Pelorhabdus rhamnosifermentans: one gene and its partner. The main gene of each other region encodes a partner of the protein of the gene in region 2 in a complex. Links are inferred from orthologs where the notes say so. Each region holds a gene or a part of one and is shown on either strand. Other genes may lie near its edges.

Evidence for each region.
Region 1: the proteins of hfq (region 2) and Ga0466249_RS21750 are in contact, whole or in part, in a crystal structure (PDB 3VU3), measured with the Escherichia coli proteins. The link is inferred for Pelorhabdus rhamnosifermentans from one-to-one orthologs.

The regions. Positions count from the first base shown.
Region 1 is NZ_JAHGVE010000027.1:40,282-57,455, reverse strand. The notes cover bases 8,621-11,556. They hold Ga0466249_RS21750 (catalase), read left to right. Parts: upstream 8,621-9,330; coding sequence 9,331-10,782; downstream 10,783-11,556. Other genes in these bases: Ga0466249_RS21740 (hypothetical protein), read left to right, coding at 11,248-11,556; Ga0466249_RS21745 (hypothetical protein), read left to right, coding at 11,067-11,255; Ga0466249_RS21755 (hypothetical protein), read right to left, coding at 8,957-9,238; Ga0466249_RS26760 (hypothetical protein), read left to right, coding at 8,621-8,941. Also shown: Ga0466249_RS21815 (YbaK/EbsC family protein), read left to right, coding at 1-192; Ga0466249_RS21810 (pyridoxal phosphate-dependent aminotransferase), read left to right, coding at 237-1,388; Ga0466249_RS21800 (PadR family transcriptional regulator), read left to right, coding at 2,150-2,491; Ga0466249_RS21795 (FtsW/RodA/SpoVE family cell cycle protein), read left to right, coding at 2,482-3,708; Ga0466249_RS21790 (transposase), read left to right, coding at 3,848-4,063; Ga0466249_RS21785 (DUF1648 domain-containing protein), read right to left, coding at 4,362-4,919; Ga0466249_RS21780 (DUF6809 family protein), read left to right, coding at 5,624-5,917; Ga0466249_RS21775 (CBO0543 family protein), read left to right, coding at 6,049-6,600; Ga0466249_RS21770 (flavodoxin family protein), read right to left, coding at 6,816-7,460; Ga0466249_RS21765 (TetR/AcrR family transcriptional regulator), read left to right, coding at 7,671-8,306; more of Ga0466249_RS26760, read left to right, coding at 8,393-8,620; more of Ga0466249_RS21740, read left to right, coding at 11,557-11,730; Ga0466249_RS21735 (hypothetical protein), read left to right, coding at 12,230-12,523; Ga0466249_RS21730 (helix-turn-helix domain-containing protein), read right to left, coding at 12,687-14,267; Ga0466249_RS21725 (MFS transporter), read left to right, coding at 14,653-16,074; Ga0466249_RS21720 (SDR family oxidoreductase), read left to right, coding at 16,123-16,908; Ga0466249_RS21715 (zinc-dependent alcohol dehydrogenase), read left to right, coding at 16,924-17,174.
Region 2 is NZ_JAHGVE010000012.1:12,967-21,040, forward strand. What follows is about bases 5,140-8,074. They hold hfq (RNA chaperone Hfq), read right to left. Parts: upstream 6,788-8,074; coding sequence 6,491-6,787; downstream 5,140-6,490. Other genes in these bases: Ga0466249_RS14705 (sugar ABC transporter ATP-binding protein), read right to left, coding at 5,140-5,476; Ga0466249_RS14710 (AAA family ATPase), read right to left, coding at 5,695-6,339; miaA (tRNA (adenosine(37)-N6)-dimethylallyltransferase MiaA), read right to left, coding at 6,824-7,774; mutL (DNA mismatch repair endonuclease MutL), read right to left, coding at 7,870-8,074. Outside these bases: galT (UDP-glucose--hexose-1-phosphate uridylyltransferase), read right to left, coding at 1-267; Ga0466249_RS14690 (galactokinase), read right to left, coding at 303-1,550; Ga0466249_RS14695 (arabinose ABC transporter substrate-binding protein), read right to left, coding at 1,843-2,868; Ga0466249_RS14700 (ABC transporter permease), read right to left, coding at 2,956-3,972; more of Ga0466249_RS14705, read right to left, coding at 3,965-5,139. UniProt on the Escherichia coli protein: RNA chaperone that binds small regulatory RNA (sRNAs) and mRNAs to facilitate mRNA translational regulation in response to envelope stress, environmental stress and changes in metabolite concentrations.

The DNA of each region.
Region 1 (17,174 bases), on a different replicon or contig from region 2:
GAAAATGCAGGATTTGCAATAGGCGGTATTCCGCCAATTCGAAGAGAAAGCTATGCTGCTGTATATATGGATGAAGAATTGTTAAAATATGAAGATATTTGGGCGGCCGCTGGTACACCTCATGCCGTATTTAAAGTAAGCCCCAATGTATTGAGCGACATTTCCGGAGCCAGTATTATTTCAATTAAATAATGGGTAAAGGCTGTCTGATGTGTATATTTTAGGAGGCGAGAGAGATGACGGTAAAAAGATTATGCGGTATTCCTGGTTTTTCAATTGACAGGGTGGCGAGCGCTGCCGGTAATGATCCGGAAATATTGAGGTTAGAAAATTTGGATACGGACATTGCGCCACCGCACGGGGTAATAGAGGCATCAAAATATGCCATAACAAATGATGATGCAAATAGTTATCTTCCGTTTACTGGTAATTTAACGCTGTGTTCGGCAGTAGCAAGTCATCTTTATAAACAAACCAATATTGTTTATGATCCTCTAAAAGAAGTTGTAATTACATGCGGAGGAACAGAAGGAATGTTCGATACCTTGCTCGCGATTACTGATCCAGAGGATGAAGTGATATTGACTGATCCTACTTATGCCGGAATGATCAATCGTGTACGGTTAGCGGGAGCCATTCCGAAATTGGTGCCTTTTCAGTTAGTTGACGGTCAATGGAGGTTGGACCTAGATATACTGCAAGCAAGGGTTACAGACCGAACTCGAGCGTTATTTATAATGAACCCATCTATGCCGTCTGGGGCTTTATTAAATATGCAAGAATGGCAGCAAATAGCTAAAATATGTATAGAACGGGATATTTGGCTTATATATAACGCGGCAATGGAGCGTATTATCTATGATAACCGACTGTACATTCATCCTGCGTCATTGCCAGGCATGGCTAAACGCACCATTACGGTTGGATCAGTATCAAAAGAGTATAGAATGATTGGTTGGCGTGTTGGTTGGGTAGCTGGACCAGAAGAGATAATTAAAGATATTTCATTAGTACACATCTATAATGTAGTAACACCGACTGGATTATCACAAACGGCTGCTTGCTGTGCGTTACAGTCACCTGATAGTGATCTGCTGGCAGCTGTTAACGAATGGGCAAGACGCCGAGATGAAATTGTTGAACAACTTGCCGGATTGCCTGTCATATCAGCAGCAGGCGGATGGTCAATGCTCTTAAATGTTAAAGAGTTAGGGTATAGTTCCTTTGAAGCATCGGATTTGTTGCTTAAGCACGGAAAGATAGCAGCTACTCCCATGCGTGATTGGGGAGAAAAAAACAGCGACCAGTTTATTCGATTGGTATTTAGCAATGAATCAGTAAAGCGCTTGAGCGATATTCGTAACCGAGTACTACGCTCGTTAACTTAGATCTGTGCGGGGTTCTCGAAAAACTAGACACGAAATAACGGTATAAAAACGAATGAATTGTAAAGTTTCGTTGAATTCCTTCATGCAGCTCGGATATAGCTGGCTTTTCGGGCGTCTAAAAAATGAGATGTTCTGAATCGCAACTGGTCAGGCGTAAACACCAGGAGCTGCGATACAAAATATGAATATTATGCTTGGACTGGATGAAGGACTGGGATTAAGTGTAAATTAGTTATCCCGTAAAATTTCTACAGTTTGGGAAGAAACAAGCTTAGAGTGTATCTTTAGGAGAAGGTTATATGGTAACCTCTCATTGGAGCGATGTGACGACAGGGGAAGTTGGTTCGATGAGTGAAGCTATTAAACGTGGCGAGGCGGCGATAAACGGCAAAGCGCATCAGAATGCTTAATAGACTAAAAGGGTTGTCTCAACTTTTTGAGACAGCCCTTTTAGTTATAATTTAACTTATTTTTAGCGTGGGAAAATATTCGGTGACCAATTGGATAGCGTTTTGAATCATAGGGGCAAGTAAACTTTTTTATAGCTATCGGTTAAGCAAATTGAATTTGGGCCAATTATTATAGGAATGGAATGTATGGAATAAAAAGCGTTATTGAAAATAGCTCGCTGATTACGTGAAAGTATTTTTTAAATGTGAAGTACAAAATAATAGTTGCAAAAAATGAGAAGATATTTTATTATTTATACATAGATATACTATGCATAGTGATTTGATGCTTTGCGAAAAGGTGGTTTTGATATGCGGGTTAATAAGGAATTGCTAAAGGGGAGTACGGTTATCCTAATTCTAAAATTACTTGAAAAAAAAACGATGTACGGTTACGAAATGATTAAGGAATTGGAAGGTAATTCTGGAGGCGTGTTTCGCTTCAAGGAAGGGACACTTTATCCCATATTGCATTCACTGGAATTAAACGGGATGGTTGAGGCGTCTTGGTCAGATGCCCAAGGAAATCGGCCTAGAAAATATTATCAATTAACCGATCAAGGTAGGGTGCAGCTTGAAGAAAAAAGACGAGAGTGGGTTGTATTTCGCTCAGCAGTCGAGCAGGTTTTAGGGGAGGCGATAGTATGTCTTTAGAAAAAAATAGTATGATACAAGTTTATTTGGATACAGTAAGTTCTCATATCAAGTGGCGTGAAGTGCATGGTCAGGTGAAATCGGAATTGCTGTCTCATCTAGAAGACATTGTCATGGAGTTGAGAAATGACGGCATTTCAGAACAGCAAGCAGTTACGGAGGCAATACATAGAATGGGAGATGCAGATGACTTAGGGCGACAACTCCAACAAACGCATGTACCACAGAAAAATTGGCCATTGGTTGCAATTGTTACGTTATTGAGCGGCGTGGGTATAGTTTTGATGTATATGCTGGAAATGAGTGGATTATTTACACCATCGGTGCATGTATTCACTAAAAGCCTTATATTTACTGGCTTTGGCGTTGCCATACTGCTTTGGCTGTACTATTGCGATTTTCGAAAGGTGCGCTCCTATACCACATATTTGTATATCGGTACAATGCTACTTTGGTTTATGGGTTTATTTCTTGGGACATCGATTAATGGGAAACAATTTTTAGCTTTTGGGCCTATAAGCATAGACTATAGCGGTATAATTCCGTATGTCTTGGTTGTTTCGCTTGCCGGGATACTTGCAGATAGAGATTGGTCAAACCAGCAATGGGTAAAGAAGGTGTTATTGCTTTTTATAGTCACTTTTCTTTTTTGTGTGATGAGCAACAACACGCCGCTTTCATTTATGTATACGCTGGTATTTCTAGTTCTTATGGCTATTGACGGTGCTAGAAAAGTGCAAATTACTGGATTTTTGATGGTGCCATTAGGGTATATATTAATTAAAATGTATCAAGAAGTAGGCAGTTTAAATTTGGCTTATTATCAATCTGCAAGCTTATGGGGGCAGAGTAATTTAGGGGTAAATGCAATAACTGCTTTTCATACCGATTTTTCCTTTCTCTACTTTATTCAGGAATACGGCTGGTTGGCAGGTCTCATGCTTATTTTTGCAGGAATTGCATTACTGTTAATTCTGGTCAGTGCAACCTTGCAGGTCAAGGACCGATTTGGCAGAATGACAGTAGGGGGACTTACTGTTTGTTTTGCTGTACAAATGACTTGGCATGTGTTGATGTCATTAGGAGTTATGCCTGTAGTATCTATAAGTATGCCTTTTATTAGTTTTGGAGGTTCGCAGACGGTTATACATCTGGGAGCTATCGGGGTTATATTAAGTATCTACAAGCGAAAGAATTTGATGAGAGCTCGTGGCTGACAATTAAATGTGTCCATTTTTAGGAGGCGAAATTTGTAACCGCCCGACTTATTTATATGTACTTGAAATGGTGGGTTTGAAAATTGAAGATGGTATAATAATCTGGACACAAAGTTAAGCACGGAAGGTGGACCAGATTATGAAGAGAGCCGTATATGACAAACAGTTTAAAATGGCAGCAGTCAAACTGTCACAAAGTACGGATAAGTCCGTTCTCGAAGTTGCTCGAGAATTAGGCATTAGCAGCAGTAGTCTATGTCGGTGGATAAATGAATATGATGAATATGGTGAGAGTGCATTCCCTGGTCATGGGAATGCGCTCTTAAACTTTACTTACGAGATTAAAAAGCTGTAAAAACAAGTAGAAGAATTGAAAATTGAGAATGAACTATTAAAAAACTCCAGGCCTTCTTGAAGCAAAAGAAAGTGTAAGATTTCTATTTTTAAGAGAGAACTGTAAAAAATACAACATCAAGAAGGCCTGCAAAATACTTAATATATCAAAATCTGGATATTATGCATATATAACGCGCAGGAAAAGCAATCGTGCTATAGAAAATGAAGTGCTTACTGAAATAATCACAGAAATATTTAAAGTGGTTGATACCCGTCAGAATTATGGTTGGTTACTATAGTTGGGGAGGACCATTCTTTTACTCCCCTGAAATGCGCTTTACTTCTGTGGTAAGCTTTCTTACGGAAATAATGCTGCCTAACAGACCAATTACGACAACGATAATTATCCAAACCATAGAACTAATTCTTCCTGTTGTTTCAGCTCGAAGTAGCTGATAGTTGATAATGGTAAACATAAGCGAAGTAAATAGAGTGATCATGCTGGTAAAACCGGCACCAAGTAGCCTGATTTCTTTCTGCTTTTCGTCTGGCAGCTTTAGCGCTTTTGTTTTATCTAATTGCGGTAAGTTGAGGTACGCCAGTGATCTTGGTGAATAGACAGACCAAAACGTTACAGCAGCTATTAAGGTAAACACTCCTAGTTGAATAAGAGGCAGTTGGAGTACCCCAATCCATGATTTCGATTCCCATCTGTTAGGAGTACCAGACAAATCAAAATGGACAGGGAAGGTATTTGGTAGAGCCGAATAGGCAGGAATGGCAAAATAGAAACTGACTATCACTAGAATAAAAGATACAAATTGCAAGGTTAAGAAACCGCACAGCTTTTTACTAGACTCCTCTTGAGATATCATGATTATCCCCCTCTGTTGACCGGAAATAAGATAGGCACAATAGTAAAATGTTACTGTGAACTGAAAATACGTTGTGGCCTGCTAGGTAATGGCGATTAGCCTAAAATAAAGAATGAACAAACAAATAAGCCGGGATAGTCTTACATCAAAACGCTAAATAAAAAGGCCCGAAGTTAGACTTCGGGTCGCCATCATCCTGGGCCCTTCCAAGATTCGCGTTTTTTCATGGTTTGTCGAACGATTTTCAGCCAAATTCTCTTGGCAAAATTTGCAACTGGTACCATAATTAGAAATGGATGGGAATTTAAAATGTCGCCGCGTCCTAAAAGTGTCACTAGCACCTTTAGGCACGCGCAGGTGAAAGGACCACCTACACGTAACAGTTCATGTCCACGACGACAATATTAATTATACCCAATGATTTCCTGAAAGACAAGCAAAGGTATGTTCGGGTATAATCGGTTTGTTCGTGGGTCAGGGCTATGCGACTGCATGCAATCATCGTAGCACAGGGAAAGCGGTTCAAGTTAGAGCCGAGTCCCCTAACGACACATCATCTATGAAACGAAGCCGCTTGTGTAGGTAAGTATATCTGGCACAGGCGGCTTTTAAATTCCCCAAAATAAGGGCGCGGTATGGTTCGCGGCCTGTTTATGGGGAGGGATAAATGTGTATCATCGTGTACTGAAATGGGAGGCGGTATTGTGGTAGAGAACCTGTTCGATTTTTTGGCTGCAGCCATCGAAACGGAGAACTGGGAACATGTTTCACTCGAAAGAGTGTCCAGCGACTATTACCACGCTTCTCAAAAAGCCGAAAACTATTATGAAAAACTGAAAGAAGTTTTGCCGCCGGAAATGCATGAAACTTTGCTCCGGTTCGATGATGAACGAAATCACATGGAAAATGCCAGTATGGATGTATATTATCGCCAAGGCTTTTCCGATGCGCTGCGGCTTATTTTGCAGGCCATGCTCTGGAAACCGGGCAGAGGGTAAAGTTTTTGCTGATTTAAAAGACTAGGGACGGTGGTTTTGTCCCTAGTCTTTGTGTATGAAATCCTCCCGACAGGACAAACTAATTATATGTTAACCGATACTATTAAAGATATAGAATTTGGGGTGTACGTATGAATACCGGCACCGACCTAAGCCAGCTAAAGCTTTCCCTGTGGAACGCGGCATATTTACAATGGAAAAGTGAAGTTCTTTTTTCAAATCAGTGGTGGCTTATTATTGCCACTATAGTAATTTCATACATAGTTTGGTGGGTTCTGATTGATAAAACACGCTTTGCTCAGCTGCTTTTATTCGGTTCGCTTGTATCTGTCGGAAGAATTGTATTTGACATAATTGGTAGTAATATGGTGCTTTGGAGTTACGATATTCGCGAATCCCCCTTTATGCCAAGCCCGTTTCTTCATAATTTGACCATCTCTCCTTTGGTATATATGCTGCTGCACCAATATACTTCAACCTGGAGAACCTTTCTTTTATGGAACGCAATCATTACAGCCGCCTATTCGTTTATATTACTTCCGTTTTTAGTTTCCACGAAGGTCTTGACGTTTTATAACTGGAACTATATGTACGCTTTCATTTCCGTATTCTTTATTACTTCGTTGTCAAGAACCGTATCTGTTTGGGCGCAAAATTTAGAGAAGAGGGCACCTAAATTCTAAACTAATTTAATCCAGGATTGAATACATTATGATCTACACGTACTTGCCATTGGTGGTAAGTACGTAAAAGTCAACAAGCTCGGAGGAAAAATAAGTAAATCATCGAATTAAAGCCTTAGCTATCATAATAATATAGCTAAGGCTTTAATCATAATATAGAACGGTTTATTAAGTAAGTGCTAAATAATTTATGGGGGACAATAATATGGTAATAGCTATTTTGCCGTTATTTTATTTAGTTCCGTCTTTAGTAGCCTTCCGATACTTTTGACTTGGGCAATTGTATCTTCCTGTTCCTCAAAATCACGAGGTAAATGTTTTTTTTCTATTTTGTTCAATACCCCATGATCCTTAACAACATTTCCGACACTGCAGTTATGTCCATAGCCACATGTATAGCATTGTGAATATCCATGTGCATTTACACCGCCGATTACTGCCATCCTGTTCGACTTCATAACTCCTCCGATAGTCATACTGATCATATCATTTTCCTGTATAATATAAGAAGTACTGACTACTACACCCAGCTTACCTGCTAAACTGAAAGCTCCTTTGTGACGAAAGCAGAAAGTTCTTTCCAGACAAGCATGCCCAAGTGCATTAATCATTCCGCCATAGTTGGGCGCACCAAATACAATTGCATCAGCAACCAGCATTTTATCTGCGATTTCATTCCAGTCATCTTTGATTTTACACTTATTATCGGCTGCACATAGTGTACACCCCAGACATCCGCTGATTTTTTTGCCAGACAATGATAGGTACTCATATTCACAATTACTGGATTCTAGCACCGCTTTTACTGTTTTAGAGGTGATTCCATCCTTTCTGCCGCTTGCACAGATTCCCAATATCATATAATTCATCTCCTTAAGATGTTTTCTTGATTTTAATACAGAAGTCGTTAATGATTCTGTAAAATATTTTACAAATGCGTGGAAAAATCCATTTCAAAGATAATTGACAGATCAAGTGCCATGGTTTATGCTAATTACAAAAAAAATATACTCAAAGTATACTTCTGTAATACTGTGAGTATATTTTTCTGTCAAGTGGGGAGGATTATTATGTATAAAGAAATATCGAAACGTAGTGCTAATAAAATAAAAAACAATGATTTAATTATAGCAGTAGCAGAAAAACTCTTTTTGCAAAATGATTTTGAGAACACAACAATGGACGATGTATCAAAAGAAGCCGGACTTACAAAGCGTACAATATACAAGTACTTCAACAGTAAGGAAGATCTATTCTTTGCTGTAGCACTTAGAGGGGTAGAACAAATCAATTCTAAGTGCGAAGAAGCATTAATGAATGGAAAGAATGCACTTGAAAAAATTCGTCTGACGAACAGAGCAATTTACCAATTCTACATTGAAAGTCCGGGTATGTTACGACTCATGAATTATCAACCTCAAAATAAGCTTAATTATGAGGCAAGTCCCAGCTACCGTGAAATGAGAAGACGGAAAGATGAAATCATTCAACAGTATATGGAAATAATTGGTGAAGGCAAGATTGACGGTAGTATAAATACAAAGCTAGACACAAAAATGGCGGTGTATTTCGCATTTTGCGCTTCTTTTGGCTTATTGAAAATGATATTCACAATGGAAAAGAGTTTCTTTTGGCTTAGGGATGGACTCGATGAGAATGAATTTCTCCTCTTCAGTATGGATTTACTTGCAGACGCTTTAAAATGAAGTTATTATCAGCACTTCAATACCATATGTATGAAATCCTCCCGACAGGAAAAGCTAACTATATCCGAAATGTGGAGGAATGCCTAGTGAGTAATCAAGTACTACAATGGTTAATGCTAATTGTACCTTGGGTAACTTTGTTTTTCATGCCCAAAGAATTTATAAAGCGGTTTATGCCCATAGCTCAATTTTCTATAATTACAAGTATATTATTTGTGGAAATGGGGCAAAATTTCGGGTGGTTCATTTTTGGACAATCAGCTTATCCATTAAGAACACCTTCATATATTTTCGGATTAAATTGTGTTACAACTATGTGGTTATTTTACTTTTTTTATGGTCGTTTTTGGAGATACATCGCAATAGATATGATAATGAACTTTGGGTTTATATATTTATTTCATGTCTATTTTCTCGGCAGTAGAGGACTTTTTTATGAGGTGAGTCTCACTCCCTTATTAAATGTAGTATTTGCAACTATACAAGGGGCTTTATTATATGCCTATCAAATCTGGCAAGAAAGTATCTTCGCCCAAGCTGAAACTAGAAGATCCACTAGTTACTTTACTAACTTTGAACCAGCAAATAAGCCTCTAACTGAAGGTCAAGACAAAGAAAAGGATAATGAACAGTAGATTTCTATATGCCGCTTAAAGCGGCTTTATTCTTTTACAACATAATATTGACAGTATAGACGCATTCGCTAAGATCATCAGGGAGGAGTTTTTACGGTGAGTTAAATAGTTATGGTCATCGTACATACCGGACAATCCAAGAGAAGCCTGCGGTTTTGTTCCTTTTCTTGATGAAGTACCATACAGTTCAAGAGTTTCCTCTGTTGTCGGTATGTTAATATCTGAACCGTCAGCGGCAAGAATAAGAAAACCATTCATCGTTTTTAAATAATGAGCATTATAGTTGTCGCACTTCATTTTACAATCCAAGAAAATAAAGAAATTAAGTCATAAATAATCCTTGATTTAATATAATTCATAAATGATTTATGAATTGGGGATGAAGGAATATGACCAAACGATATCTGACCAGTAATCAGGGGACAACAGTTATTGATGATCAGCATTCTTTAACGGTAGGAGAGAGAGGGCCGATCCTTCTCGCAGATACGGTTTATTTTGAGAAGACTGCACAATTTGACAGGGAAAAGGTTCCTGAAAGGGTTTTCCATGCTAAAGGCGCTGGCGCTTTTGGTTATTTTGTACCTTATAAATCATTCGATTTCTTGACTCAGGCGAAATTTTTACAGAATCCTGAAAAGGCCACACCCGTTTTTACCAGATTTTCGGTAGCCGGTGGCTCGGCGGGTGGTGCCGATACAGTGCGGGATGTTCGCGGGTTTGCAGTGAAATTTTATACGGAAGAAGGCAATTATGATCTCATCTGCAACCATGTTCCGGTATTCCCGCTAAGAGATCCGCTGCAATTTGCGGACTTTGTTCATGCCGTTAAGCCAGATCCGGTCACCAATGCACGTGGTGGACCGATAGCGGCCAGCCGTTTCTGGGATTTCATGTCTCTAAGGCCCGAGTCCATGAACTTTCTCATCTACCTATTTTCAGATATTGGTACTGTCAAAAGCTATCGAACAATTCAAGGCTTCGGAGTCAACACTTACAAATGGATCAATCTGCACGGGGAAGAATGGTATGTCAGGTATTGCTGGGAGCCTTGTGCGGGTGTTGAATATATAGACAGCAAGACAGCAACTCAACTTGCCGGGACTGATCCTGATGTGGCGAGCAGGGATCTCTTTGATACCATTGCGGCCGGGGAATCTGTCGAATTTGAAATGCGGATACAAACAATAAAAGTTGAGTTTGAATGCGACCAGCAGTTTGATATCTTGGATCCCACTCTTATATGGCCAGAGAATTTGTTTCCGTTGATTCCGGTAGGCAGGATGGTGCTAAATAAAAATCCTGAGAATTATTTCGCCGAAGTGGAGCAGTCGGCGTTTTCGCCTGCGGCAATTGTACCTGGCATAGATTTTTCTAACGATAGGGTGCTGCAGGGGCGTATCTTTCCCTATGGCGATACCCAAAGGTATCGTATCGGTACCAATTATTTAGAACTTCCGGTAAATATGCCCAGGAGTCATGTTGATAACAAGATGCAGGACGGATTCATGCAAATCAAGTGCAACGCAGATATCGCCAATTATTTGCCGAATACTTTAAATGGTGGAATGCCCGCGTGGGCACCTGAGAAAGGAAAGCCCTCGCAAGAATATGTTTCAGGAAGCGTGGGCCGACAGGAAATACCGGGAGACAACTATTATCAGCCCGGTTACAGATATCGAAGCATGTCGGGACTGGAAAAGAAACATCTGGTTTCTAATATAATAGAAAGTTTGAGTCTGGCTTATGAGCCTATTCAGAGAAGAATGATTGGACATTTTATGCGAACAGATAGTGAACTCGGCAACAGAATAGCTCAGGGATTAAATTTGAATATATAAGTGGCGTGGTTTTGAGAAGTTATTAAGTATTACTGGGAAGCGCAGGGACGGTTTGTATTACATTTCACCGCCTGCGAACTAATAAAGGTATAGGCTATACTCGATACGGAGAACGTACATTGGTAACGGCTAAAGCCCCTGCTAAATTATGTTAATTTAGCAGGGATTTGTATTTGTATAATGAATATTAGACGTAAGAAGTTTGGCTAGGCTAACATACAATGTGACTAGGCGAAGATTGTTACTACATATGTTAGGAAAAATTAATTTGGGTAGATACTCATATGAAGATAGGTATTGTAGGACTTAGTAACATATGTAAAAAAGCTTACTTACCAGTAATTACGGCTGTAGAAGGTATTGATTTAATATTTTGTACTAGGAATAAAGAACAGTTGGAAAAATTATCAGAAAAGTATAGAGTAAGTAGCTATGTTACATCAGTTGACGATTTAATCGCGTTAAATAGGTAAGCCTAATGATGTTACTACATTTATTTTAGATGATTTTATTCATGTAATAGATACCTTACGATTTTTAATGGATGGGGAAATAACAGATATAAAGGTTCATAGTCTTAAAAAGCAGGGATTATTGTATAATGTAGTTGTTACATTATCTAATGAAAAAATAACTGCTATAGGAATTATGAATAGAGATAGCGGAGTGGCAGAAGAAGTTGTAGAGTATATGAGTTCAGGTAATAAATTAGTGGTAAGAGATTTAGTAAATGCAACACATTTCAAAGAAAATATCGAGACAAAGATTAAATTTAAAGATTGGGACCCAATTCTTTATAGAAGGGGTTTTTACCACACGATAGAATGCTTTTTACATGCAGTAAAAAACAATGAGCCATCAACTCCTTCCATAGAGGATTCGTTGGTAACTCATCAAATATGTGAGGAAATCATTAATTTGATAAACATAAAAAGAGATAGTGGTTAGAGGATGTCTAAAGAAGTGGTAATATCGAATAAATTTCAGCTAAATTCTCTTGCAAGATTTACAATCCGTACTATAATTAGAAACGGATGGGAATTTAAAATGTCGCCGCGTCCTGAAAGTGTTAGAGCACTTCCAGGCACGCGCAGGTGGAATATCACCTACACGTAACAAATTACTGTCCACGACGACAATATTAATTATACCCAATAAATTCCTAGAAGACAAGCAAAGGTATGTTCGGGTATATTCGATTCGTTCGTGGTCAGGGCTATGCGACTGCATGCAATCATCTCAGCATAGGGAAAGCGGTTCCATCGAGAGCCGAAGTACCCAACTGACACAGAATTTATGAAATGAGGCCGCTTGTGTAGGTAAGTATACCTGGCACAAGTGGCTTTTAAATTCCCCAAAATTAGGGCGCACGCTGTTTTGTTCGCGGGTGGCCTGCATGTGGGGGGATAGATGTGTATAATATTGTACTGAAATGGGAGGCGGTATTGTGGTAAAGAGCATGTTCGATTTTTTGGTTACAGCCGTCGAAACGGAGAACTGGGAACATGTTTCACTCGAAAATGTGTCCAGCGACTATTATCACGCTTCTCAAAAAGCCGGAAACTATTATGAAAAAATTAAAGAAGTTTTGCCGCCGGAAATGCATGAAACTTTGCTCCGATTCGATGATGAACGAAATCAGATGGAGAATGCCGGTATAGATGTATATTATCGACAAGGCTTTTCCGATGCAATGCGGCTAATTTTACAAGCCGTGCTCTGGGAAGCCGGTAGAGGTTAATGCTTCTGCTGATGCACGGCTTTTATCAAAAAAACGGTGCCTGATTCAAATGGTGCGGTCCAGGGTTCTTCCTGACATACTAATACCCCAAATCATAGCTTGCTATTTTATGATTTGGGGTATTTTTGCCATGTCTGTTTAACCAGGCAGTATACCCACTCTACTAGATATAGGTGACCTTGCTATTTTTCTTTTTGTACTGTGTGGGAGTTAGTCCGGTTATTTTTTTAAAGGTTTTTGAAAAATGCCTTTCCTCAAAAAAACCAACCTTGGCAGCAATCGTATAAATCGGTTCATTGCTAGAAGACAAAAAAGTTTTGGCATTTTCGATGCGATAAGCAATGATATATTTTATGATACTGATGCCGAGCTCCTTTTTCACGATCTGACTTAAATAAGAGTGGCTGACGTTTAATTTAGCTGAAATCTCATTCAAGGTAATATTTTCCATATAATGTGCATGAATAAATTCAATTGCCTCCATGACAATGGAGTTTGTAACGGTTAATTTATTTGAAAGTTCAAATCTTAGTGAATCTAATGACTCGATAAACTTATGACATTCTTGTTCTATTGAAGTAAAAAGCAATTTTGTGGGGGGGAGATTCTCCGGCTTTCTTTTATTGTAGGTGTCATTGTATTTGTCTGCTAACGCAGTGGATAAGGCGGTATAGCAATAGTAGTAGAGATCATAGTCGAGGCTGGGTTTGACAATGTCTAAAAATAATTTTTTTATTAATCCGTTTAAGTTTGTGTTTAACAAATCATATTTAATAAGTTCTTTAATTTCTCTGAGAATCTTGTCGATCAACTTATAATCGATTTCTTGTCTGATTGAATGAAGATATTTTGAGGTGATCAATTTGGCATCGCGGCAAAAAAAACTGTATGCTTTTAAATCGTGCAGGGATTCATAAGCAGTACGGATGTTTTCAATACCTTTGATATAGTCACTCATGTAACGGAATGAAGTTTTGCAGTTGGCTATCTTGTTAAGTCTGCTAGTTATGTCGAATAGGATATTTTCTTTGCGGGCTTGACTGACAACTTTTAAATCATTGATGATGATGTACAATTGCAACGGATTCACATAAAAGACTTCACCGCCACTATAAGCATCAATAACTGCCTGAAATTCTTTGATAATTTCGTTTCCGGTAAAGTTATAGACACTTTTATTGAGGTTGTGATCCGAATACTCGATTTCCATAATATCATACATATAGAGATAGTAGCCATTGTTATTTAGATTCAGATTGACTTTTCTTTTATAATACTGGAATTCGCGGTTCGTTACACCTCGCAAAATTTCGTGAAGGTATTCATCTTTTTCTAGTCGATTGATCCTAGCAGTCATAATCAGATTCGATTCTTCCTGGTTGTCCATATTGGTAAAATAACAATGGTAATCTTTGCTGAGCGCTTGGGAAAAGAACTGCTTTATTTTATTGATATACTGGCTGTCCTGATGGTTCGTTAGCGAGCAGATGATTTGATTTTCGGCTACGATATTGAAAATGAACAGCGTAGAAACAATACCGGAACATAACAGGTCATGAAAAAGGTTCTGGATTTTAAATATGGGATGCAATAGTTGAATGATAATAATATCAGCGCGAATTTCCACTGCTTTTTTAACAACGGCTTCATAGGAATCAACAGATGAGATAGACAAATCCTTTGTATCCGCATTCGAAAATTTATAAATTCTATTTATAAATTTATCTTCCGCATACAGAATCACTTTTAGCAAGATGATCTCCTCCTCTAATGAGGTCCTTTTTTGTTTTATCAAAAGCCGCTACCCTGTCGAATATGTACTCCAATTAGTGTAAAATGATGCGTTTCGTCTCAGTAAATTTAGTGAAAAATTGAATTATGCAATTCCTTCAGTAGAGAAGAATACTAGAAATACTTTTGGTAGCAGAATCAATATTATTATATATTTTATTATTGCAAGGAGAAAGTAAATAAAAACAAAATAATCTGATGAATCAAATAAATCTCGTAATAAAACCCACATTGTCCTAAAAAAAACACACAAAAATGAGCACATAAACCTCTAGAATTATCTTGTGAGGACTAAATGGATCTCATGATGCGAGAAGTAAAAAGGAGTTGTTGGGTTAATGACAAGTACGGAGGACTTGTATGAAAAAAGTGGTTCCAGTCCTGGTTTCTACAAATTGGGTCGAAAAGAAGTTATGGGGTATTCACTTGTTGATTTTGCTATGAATTTGGTTTTTCAGTCAATCCTCATGTTTTTAACTTTTTATTATACTGATGTCTATGGATTAACGGCTGCAGAACTTTCCGTGATGTTCCTTATTTCCCGAGCCTGGGACATGATATGGGATCCTGCCATAGGGGTAGTGGCAGAAAGACTTAACCCCAAGCACGGCAAGTACAAAAGTTATCTCCTCTACGGAGCAGTTCCTTTTGGCGTAGTTGCTATTATGACTTTTACTGTACCAGAATTTAGTCATGTGGGTAAGTTGATTTGGGCTTACGCCACCTATAATTTATTAATGACTTTGTATACGTTTATCATTAATCCTTATGTTTCCTGTACTACTGTTATGACAGCTGATCCTATGGAAAGGACGAAACTTAACTCGGTAAGAATGACGTTAGCTCAGTCCGGCGGTGTTGTAGTTGCTTTATTTATTCCGGTGCTGTCCCAAGTATTTGGGCAGGGTGATATGGCGAAAGGCTATCAGCTTACGATTGCTTTACTTGCCGTTATTAGTTCATCCATCTTGCTTTACAGCTATACTACTTTGCATGAACGCATTAAAGTCAACTCTCATTTGGATCCGGTTACGGTAAAAGAGTGGTTTCGGCAAATTACCCATAATCAGCCAGGTATTATCATATTTTTGTTGTTTTTGGGCGTCTATGCATTTTCAACGATTCAGTCGGCGTCTGGCATTTACTTTATGACATACAACGCTGCCAGGCCTGATCTTGTGCCGCTATTCTCCATTCTAAACGTATTGCCGTCAGTTGTGGCAGTGCCTTTTGTACCTTTACTTGTTAGAACCATTAAGAAAAAAAATACGGTTGCCTTGGGGCTGATTCTAGGGGCTATCGGTTCCAGTCTAATGTACTTTATTCCGGTCATACAAATTACTTTGCTTATGATCAGCAAATCTATCGCCGCCTTAGGCTATGGTGTGTTGATGGGGATTCTATGGTCTATCTTGCCGGATACGGTGGAATATGCGGAATACAACACAGGCAAACGCTATCCGGCAGTGGTATATACTTTGATTACGCTTGGCTTAAAAGCAGCCTTGGCTATCGGCGGGGTAATCCCAACGATTATTTTAGCCAGTGTTGGTTATATTCCTGCCGCACAACAAACGGCAACAGCCTTGGACGGTATTTTGTACATGACCTCTATTTTGCCCTGTGTTGTTTGTATTGTGACTTTAGCCATTTTCATGTTCTTTTATCATTTGACTGAGGAACGTGTCACAAGCATAATGAACGAATTAAACGAACGAAACAAAACCAAGCTGGATGCCAGCCAGGCTGAGTCTGTTTAGGAAAGCCGAAAACTGAACAAGAGAGAATATATTTTGGAGGGGTTAAAATTGTCAAAAAAATTGCAGGACTTTTCATTGGACGTATTTTCTTTGCAAGGGAAAGTCGCCATCGTAACCGGTGCCAATCAAGGTCTCGGTATGGCCTATGCGGTGGCTTTTGCCAAAGCGGGAGCTGATCTTTTCATACCTCACTATACTGCTGATGTATCCGAGATTAAGGAACTCATTGAAGAAACGGACCGAAAAGTTGGCTTTCTTCAGGGTGATCTAACCGATTCGCAGTACCGGGAGGAGGTGGTTGGTGCCTGTTTGGCTAAATACGGAAAAATCGATATTCTGGTCAACAATGCGGGGGGGAGTATCTTTGGCGAGTTCTTGGATTATCCTGATTCAGCTTGGCAAAAAATCATTGCTATCGACTTGAATGCCGTGTACTACCTCAGCCACAGTGTGGTTAAAGAGATGATCAAGCAAGGTTCAGGCAAAATTATTAATATTGGCTCAGCCCTCTCGTTTACCGCCGACAAAAAATGTCCGCCCTATACAGCCAGTAAACATGCAATCCTTGGTTTGACAAAAGTTTTTGCCAACGAGGCTGGTCCTTATAATATTCAGACCAATGCCATAGCTCCCGGCTTTTTGGCTACCGATGTCAACAGAGAATTGCGTGAGGACAAAAATTTTTATAATAAGATCACTAACCGGATTCCTGGCGGTCGCTGGGGCGAACTTTACGATTTGATGGGTACTGCCGTATTTTTGGCAAGCAGCGCCTCGGATTATATTAATGGCTGGACCATCAATGTCGATGGCGGATTTACGACCACATTATAAAAGGAGGCTGTTTGTATGAAAACCATTGCGGCTGTTAAAATCGGCAGTCTGAAGGATCCCAATGAGCAGACCAGAGGGCGCGTAGCGGTACTTGATTTTCCCGATCAGAAACTAGGCGACGAGGATGTCAAAATCAAGGTGGCCTATTGTGCGATCTGTGGCTCAGATCCTCATTTAGTGGAAGGTATTTTCGATCTGAAGCCGCCTTTTGGTCTCGGACATGAAGTGTCCGGCGTTATTGTAGCTTTGGGGAAGCACGTTACTAA
Region 2 (8,074 bases):
AATAAAACAATCCATAACTTTTGCGGCTAATATTTCCTGTTCATCAAACAGATCAGATACCACACCCTGTTCGCAAGCATATTGCACCAAATTTTCCAGCAAATCAGGTATAGTCGCTTTACTAAAAGCAATGTCTTCTTGAATAAAATCTGACAGCCCCAACAAATAGATAATTTGGTTTCTGACGTATACTTCATCACATCGTTCAATCAATTCCAACGAAATTGCCTTTTCAATTAATTGCCGCACGACTTGATAGATATTCATCCTAACCTTCCCCCAAGTTAATTGAATCACCACATTCAATCAGTTGATAAATGGCATGAGAACCAATATACCCGACTCTTCCTACCACCAATACATCCAACTACATCACTGTCCTGCGAAATTTCTTTTGCCCCATCGCCAATATTGGCAATATAAAAACTAGCAGCGTAACCAATGTTTTCTTTGTAAGTCCGGCCAACCTGATCGATAAACTGCTCAATCTGTTCATTCTCTACAATAGCAATTGTACAGCCACCAAAACCACCGCCAGTCATACGTGCTCCCAGCACCCCAGGCTGTTGCCAGGCCGCATCTACCAGCGTATCCAATTCCTTACCAGTTACTTCGTAATCATCTCGCAACGAAATATGAGATTCATTCATCAGTTTGCCAAATTCAGCCAGTCGGCCTTGTTTCAGCTCCGTCAGCGCTTTTAAAGTCCGGCGGTTTTCATATACTGCGTGCTTCGCACGTTTTATTAATATAGGATCGCCGATCAAGTCCTTGTTCTTTTCAAATGTCGCCTCATCCAATTCCCCCAGCGATTGGATCGGCAATTTAGCCTGAAGCCGCTTCAAAGCCAGTTCGCATTCATTTCGTCTTTCATTATATTTAGAATCCGCCAGTTCACGACGTTTATTGGAATTTATAATCACAATATGTTGCTGCTTGAGATGAAGGGGCGCGTATAAATATTTCAATGTATCACAATCAAGCAATATACCGCAGTCGGTTTTTCCCATGCCAATAGCAAACTGATCCATGATCCCACAGTTGACGCCGATAAATTGATTTTCTACCTTTTTCCCCAGTTTTACCAGTGTCAAGCGTTCCAGCGACAAAGCAAACATTTTTTCCAACATAACTCCAGTTGCCAATTCAATGGATGCCGATGATGACAGTCCGGCGCCATTCGGAATTTCACCATAAAACAAAAGATCCATACCGCTGTCAATCTGATAACCGTCGGCAATAAGATAACGAATCATGCCCTTGGGGTAATTAGCCCAATCATGTGTTTTATTATAGTCCAGATCTCGCAGTGAAAAAGTAATCACCCCTTTTTCCGGGAAGTTCATGGAATACATGCGAATCAGATTGCCACTACTTTTTTGAGCCAATACATAGGTGCCCAATGTAATCGAACAGGGAAATACATGTCCGCCATTATAGTCCGTATGTTCACCAATCAAATTAATTCTACCAGGTGCAAAAAACACCCGATATCTATCACTGTGGAATTTTTCTTTAAATACTGCCGCACATTTTTCAACTTGGTGCACAGCTATCACCTCCTACGTGAAAGTTGACGAAAATACGATTATTACCGATCTTTATACTTCATTAAATAATCGTAAAAATGAAAAGTCGATTTTTTACTAAAAACAACATTTATTTTACTTATTTTTAGTGAAATTTAAAGGGAATAAAAACATTGATCCGATCAACTGAATGGTCATAGTTACTTGAATCGTCAGTGGATGCGGATCATATAATACGTACCCAATTACTACTAAGATTTAAATGAATTGGCGCCCCCGCGACCTTGAGCGCCAATTCATTGAATTCGTCTAGCTAATTTGCGTGACTCCCCATAACCTCTTTATAATTATCCGGTGTCACAATTTTAGCGTCCACAGCTGTTTCCATTGGAATTTCTGTTTTCTGCAAAATATTGTTGATTAATAATTTTACGGAAATACCGCCCACATCATCGGATGAGAAATAAGTAGCTGCTTTCATGGCAGAATAAGGTTTCTTATACTCATCTTTGGCAAGATAACCACCAAGACCGATCACGCAAGAGCTCTTATCCAAACCAGCTTGCTCCAAAGCTCTTACTGCGCCAACCGCGCCTTCCTCGTTAGCGCTCATAACCATCCACTTCTTAATTTCAGGATGAGCGGTAAAAATAGCCGAAGCCGCATTAAATCCCTTATCTGTTTCGCCTGTATAATCGGCCTTAAATACCCTGTTCTCAGCAAAGCTAGGCAATATTTCCTTGAATTTTTCCTGCTCGCCTTGTGTTCTTGGTACACAGCTTGACACAGTATCCATGGTCAGTACAAGCAAACCCGTTTCAGCATCCTGATCCAGATTATTTTGTTTAGCATAATTAGCCATCCATTCACCGTTAACTTGGCCAATTTTATAGGCATTAATACCAACCCAAGGAACCAGCTTGTTATTGCTTTCATCCTGCAAGGCATCATCAACAGCGATGACCGGAATACCCGCTTGTTTGAATTTTTCAACCGTTATTTTAGATAATTTCTGATCAGGAATGCAAGTGACTACGCCATCTACTTTTTGGGCGATAACATTTTCCACCGCCTGCATGTAAGTATCAGGATTCATTTTGGCATCAACAAAGAGAAATTTCGCTGCCCCCATGTCTTTTGCCATTTTTTCAGCGGCTTTTCCTTCATCAATAAACCATACCTGATCACCGGCTTTATAGATGCCGGCAATCACCAACTTTTTTTGACCACTGCTGGCAGCACTTTTTCCCTGATCTGATTCACCTGAACCACAGCCCAACAATGACAAACTGACGAATAAAATTCCCAGCACCACTGTGAATATCTTTTTCAGCTTCATTCATAATCCTCCTCGTTTTTTGTCAATATCCAAAATCAGCCCGAAATTCATCCTCCTTTTTGAAAATAATTTTATGCTTTCGCCAAATTAATGGACGATGGCCTCCTCCTTTTCCAAAGCAACCATACTTTCCTCAAGCAACTTCTTCTCCCGATTGGTTTTGCGGATATAATCGAACGACAAAGCAATAAGTAACAGCATGCCTCTTGCTACATACTGCCAAAAGACTGGAACATTCAACATAATAAGACCTGTATTAAATCCCTGGAGGATTAGAACGCCTAGTACGGTACCAAATATGGTACCAACTCCACCGGCAAATGCCGTCCCGCCCAAAACGGCAGCCGTAATGCCGTCAAATTCAAGGCCAACACTGGCAGCAGGTTGACCGGAACTCATTCTGGCTGCTAATATTACTCCACCTAACGCCGCCAAAGCACCCGTTAACATAAATAATATATTGTTGATCCGCTCGGGATCCAAACCGGCCATTCTTGCCGCGTTTTTATTGCCGCCAATCACGTAGATGCTCCTGCCAAATTTCGTCTTTGCCAGGATAACGCCAAAAATAAGAAAAGCGATAATTAAAATTATAACCGGTATCGGCAATCCCAAAATACGCTCTTTACCAAAGTTAATAAAAGTATTATCCATAATATATACCGGTTTCCCATCACAAATGATGTAAGCTAGACCTCTCATGATCGACATCGTTGCCAAGGTAGATATAAAGGATTCTAATTTGATTTTATTTACGAACCAAGCATTAACATAACCTACCACCACACCGGAGAAAACTACCAATAATAACATCGGGAAAAAGCCCAGGCCCTTTTGCATTAAAACGGCCCCGAAAACGCTGGCAAAAGCAGCTACCGAACCTGCCGACAAATCAATTAGGCAGGCAATAATCAAATACGACTCACCAATTGCGACAAGACCAGTAATCGAGGCGGCGACCAAAACATTAATCAAATTCGCGCTACTAAAATAGTTCGCGTTAAACAAAGAAAATAAAATTATTAAGGCGATTAAAGCTCCTAGCAAACCAAGCTTATCTGTCTCAATATTTTCCATAAACTTCCTGATATTAATATTAGGCATATTTTTTTCCTCCTTCGCCTAACATAGCATAAGTCAGTAATAAGTCCTCCGTAGCCTCTTCTCGTTGAACTTCACCGGTTATTCTACCATTCCGCATCACGATAATTCGATCGCTCAAACCAATGACTTCCGGCAATTCGGAAGATATCAGCAAAATACCTACCCCCTCTTTGGCTATTTTACAAATCAGTTTGTAAAACTCAGATTTAGCACCAACATCAATTCCTTTGGTCGGTTCATCCAGAATCAAAACTTTAGGTTCTGTAGTCAGCCATCTGGCAACAATGACTTTTTGCTGATTACCACCACTGAGTTCCACTATCTTTTTATAAGCATTCGGTGTCTTAATATTGAATTTTTTAATATTTTTTTCGACAGCGGCCTCTTCCTTTTTTTTATCGATTAACCCCAGCTTACCAAGAATACGATCTAAAATAGAAACGCTGATATTTTCACCTACCGACATGTTAGCCAAGATTCCCTGCGTTTTTCGGTCTTCCGGTACCATAACAAGACCATAATTAATTGCGTCTTTAGGTGAGCGGTTGATCACACTTTTACCATCAAGAAATATCTCCCCTGATCGTATGCTGTCAGCACCGATAATCAAGCGCATCAGTTCGGTCCTGCCCGCCCCAACCAATCCGGAAAATCCAAGTATTTCCCCGGCTCTCAGCGTAAATGAAACATTTCTTACCCGATCGGAAGTAAGCTTACGGACTTCCAACAAAATTTTCCCTATGGCAGCATTACGATTTAGTTCTTTAAAAACGTCTCCCAAATCCCTGCCGACCATCAATTTAATCAGCTCTTTTTCGGAAACTTCCTTCTGCCTAACCAATTTAACAAATTTACCGTCTTTAAAAACAGCCACCTTGTCGGCTATTTGTTGAATTTCCTGCATCCGGTGCGATACATAAATAATCACTTTTCCTTCTTCTTTAAGTTTTGCAATAATTTTGAATAAAACTTCAATCTCACTGTCGCACAAACTAGCTGTTGGTTCATCAAAAGCAATAACTTTCAAGTTCCGGCTATAAGCTTTCATGATTTCAACCATTTGCTGATGAGCAATACTTAAATTTCTAACCTTTCCTTGCGGATGAATAGGTAAGCCAAATTCATCAATAATTTTTTTTGCATCGCTATTCAACTTTTTAAGATCGATAAATCCTAATTTATTTACTGGTAGCCTACCGGCAAAAATATTTTCCGCCACGCTGACATCCATCACAATTTGTCTTTCCTGATAAATCACACTGATTCCAGCTTCTATGGCTTGTTTAGGGTTATTGAAGTGCCGGGTTTCCCCATTGAGCAAATATTCTCCTGATGTAGGCTGATAATCCCCATTTAGCACCTTTAATAAAGTTGACTTTCCTGCTCCGTTCTCTCCCAAGAAGACCAGGACCTCTCCCCCTTCGACCTTAAAGCTCACGTCGTCCAAAGCTTTAACCCCGGGAAAGTACTTGGTAATTTGCTTAAATTCCAATGTATTTCTCATTTTGCCTCCCCTTTCGTTGACGATGCTAAACAACGCTCAGAATATTTTATAATATTTCATCGTATTGGAAAATTCAGTTATTTATATAAAAAGTATAGCAAACTCCTCATTATGCGTCAATGTATTTTTACTAAAAATTCATCTGTTATTTACTTGTTTTTACTTGAATTTTAACTTCTCATCTGTTTTTATCATATTTACGAAAAATCAATTAATGATCATTTTAAGTAATTAACCATACCATCAACCCATGTACCTGGGTTCTCTTTAATGACCTTTATACTGATTTGCTTCCTGAGTATCACGATACAGTCGATGGCTTCTTTGCCGAAATCCTTTTCCCCACCCCGTGACAATGAATAAGCTTCATCAATAAATAAAATTCCGCCATAAGCTCTTTTTAATTGTTCACGCGTTTTTTGGGCGGTATGACCAATATATTCACCAACAAGATCGGCTCGTTCTACTTCAATAAGATGGCCTTTTTCAAGAAGCTTCATATGATAAAAGATCTTACCAAGTATGCGCGCCACCGTTGTTTTTCCTGTACCTGGATTTCCTTTAAAAATCATATGCAGACAAAGGGGTTCCGTCAATAGTTGCTCTTTTTGCCGTCTTTTTTGTATTTCAATAAAAGCATAAATTTCTCTTACTAATTTTTTTACTTCCTCTAGGCCAATTAACTGGTCAAGATCCTTAAAAATATTTTCCGTAACAACGGGGGCAGTTTCGTTTTTGCTCTTATGCTTTCGAATACTACTTCCCATCCGATCCAGATCAATTAAGGCCCGACAGGCTTCTAATGCTGAACACTGACCCGTTTCAACGTGTTCTAAAACCTCCGCTGGCCAGGTGTATACCATAATCCCACCTCATTATTGATGATAATTATTATACGCAAGACCTTACAGAAGGGTGAATACAATAGAAAAAGCTCCTAAGCATAGGCTTGGAGCTTTTTCTACGAGAATATGACTCATTTCCAGGAATGTTCGTTCTGAAATTTCGTCAACATTACTGTCGGTCTATTTGGGACTTTTCTGGTTGTGATTTATCCGACTGTAATTTATCAAACTTATGGTCTTCCTTATGCATTGAATTCAGCGGTCGGAAGGGTGTAATCGTTGAGATTGCATGCTTATAGACTAACTGCTGCTTGCCATCATTTTCGATAATAACAGTAAAATTGTCAAACCCTTTAACTGAACCACGCAGTTGAAACCCATTTACAAGATAAATAACGACAGGTACATTTTCTTTGCGGACTTGATTTAAGAAACTGTCCTGCAAATTAATTGCTTTTGTTGTCATGACGCAATCCCTCCGAATTCAATTTACTTCTTCATTCTACTTTAGATTGAACTTTTCTGCAATAGATTGGTAAATATTTTCCACAATTTGGGCTTCTGATCGTCCTGCATCAACAGAAAACCACTGAATATAGGGCATCTTCCGATACCAAGTCAACTGACGTTTGGCAAAATGCCTTGTTGCTTGTTTCATCTTCATTAGCGCATCATCGAGTGCCATTTGACCTTTTAAGTATAAAACAATCTCCTTATAACCAATGGCCTGCATTGACTGCGCTTCAACTGCTAGTCCAGACTGAAGCAACCTTTTAACTTCCTCTACCAAGCCAGCAGCAACCATCCTGTCTACGCGTTGATTAATGCGGTCATATAGCAGTGAACGTTTCATGGTCAAACCAATGACACTCGCTTCATATTGCAATGACTGTGAAGGGACCTGGCATTCTTCGGGCTGTTTGCTTTGCTTACCTTGCCGTGTCAGATGATGAATTTCCAAAATGCGAATCACACGGCGTAAATCATTGACATGAAGACGCTGGGCCGCTTTTGGGTCAACCTTGGCAAGCAAAGCATGAACTTTCTCATTTCCCTGCTGCTTTGCTAATTGTGTCAGATAGGTACGATAAACTTCATCACTTTGTATCTCATGAAATACATATCCTTCAAGCAAAGCCTTGACATACAGTCCCGTCCCCCCGGCTAAAATAGGTATTTTCCCTGCCTTATTCAGACGGTCAATAAGAACTGCTGCTTGTTGTTGAAAATCAACAACACTGTATTCTTCATTGGGTTCCAAAATATCAATTAAATGATGAACAATCCCATCTTTTTCTATCAAAGAAGGCTTGGCTGTACCAATATCCATCCCCCGATAAATTAACATGGAATCCCCCGAGATGATTTCTGTATGAAGCCGCTTAGCAAGAGCAATACTTAATTTTGTTTTTCCTACAGCAGTAGGACCCAATAAAACAATAAGGCGGTTCATCATGCCACCTGCCTTTTAATTTGCAGTGATACCCTTTGCATTCTATGGTCATGTTTACCATTTTGGATATTTTTTATACGCAAGATATTCTCCTGTCATGTTCGCTTAAATAATTTGCTTAAGTCATGGGGGGTAAAACGGATCATAGCCGGACGTCCATGCGGGCAAGCATAAGGCAGCTCTGTCTGGCACAATTCTTCTAAAAGAGCCTGCATTTGACGCATATTCAGTTTTTCACCAGCACGGATTGCTCCATGACAAGCGGCAAGTTGCAAACACGAATGCCGAAGAGCTTGCGAC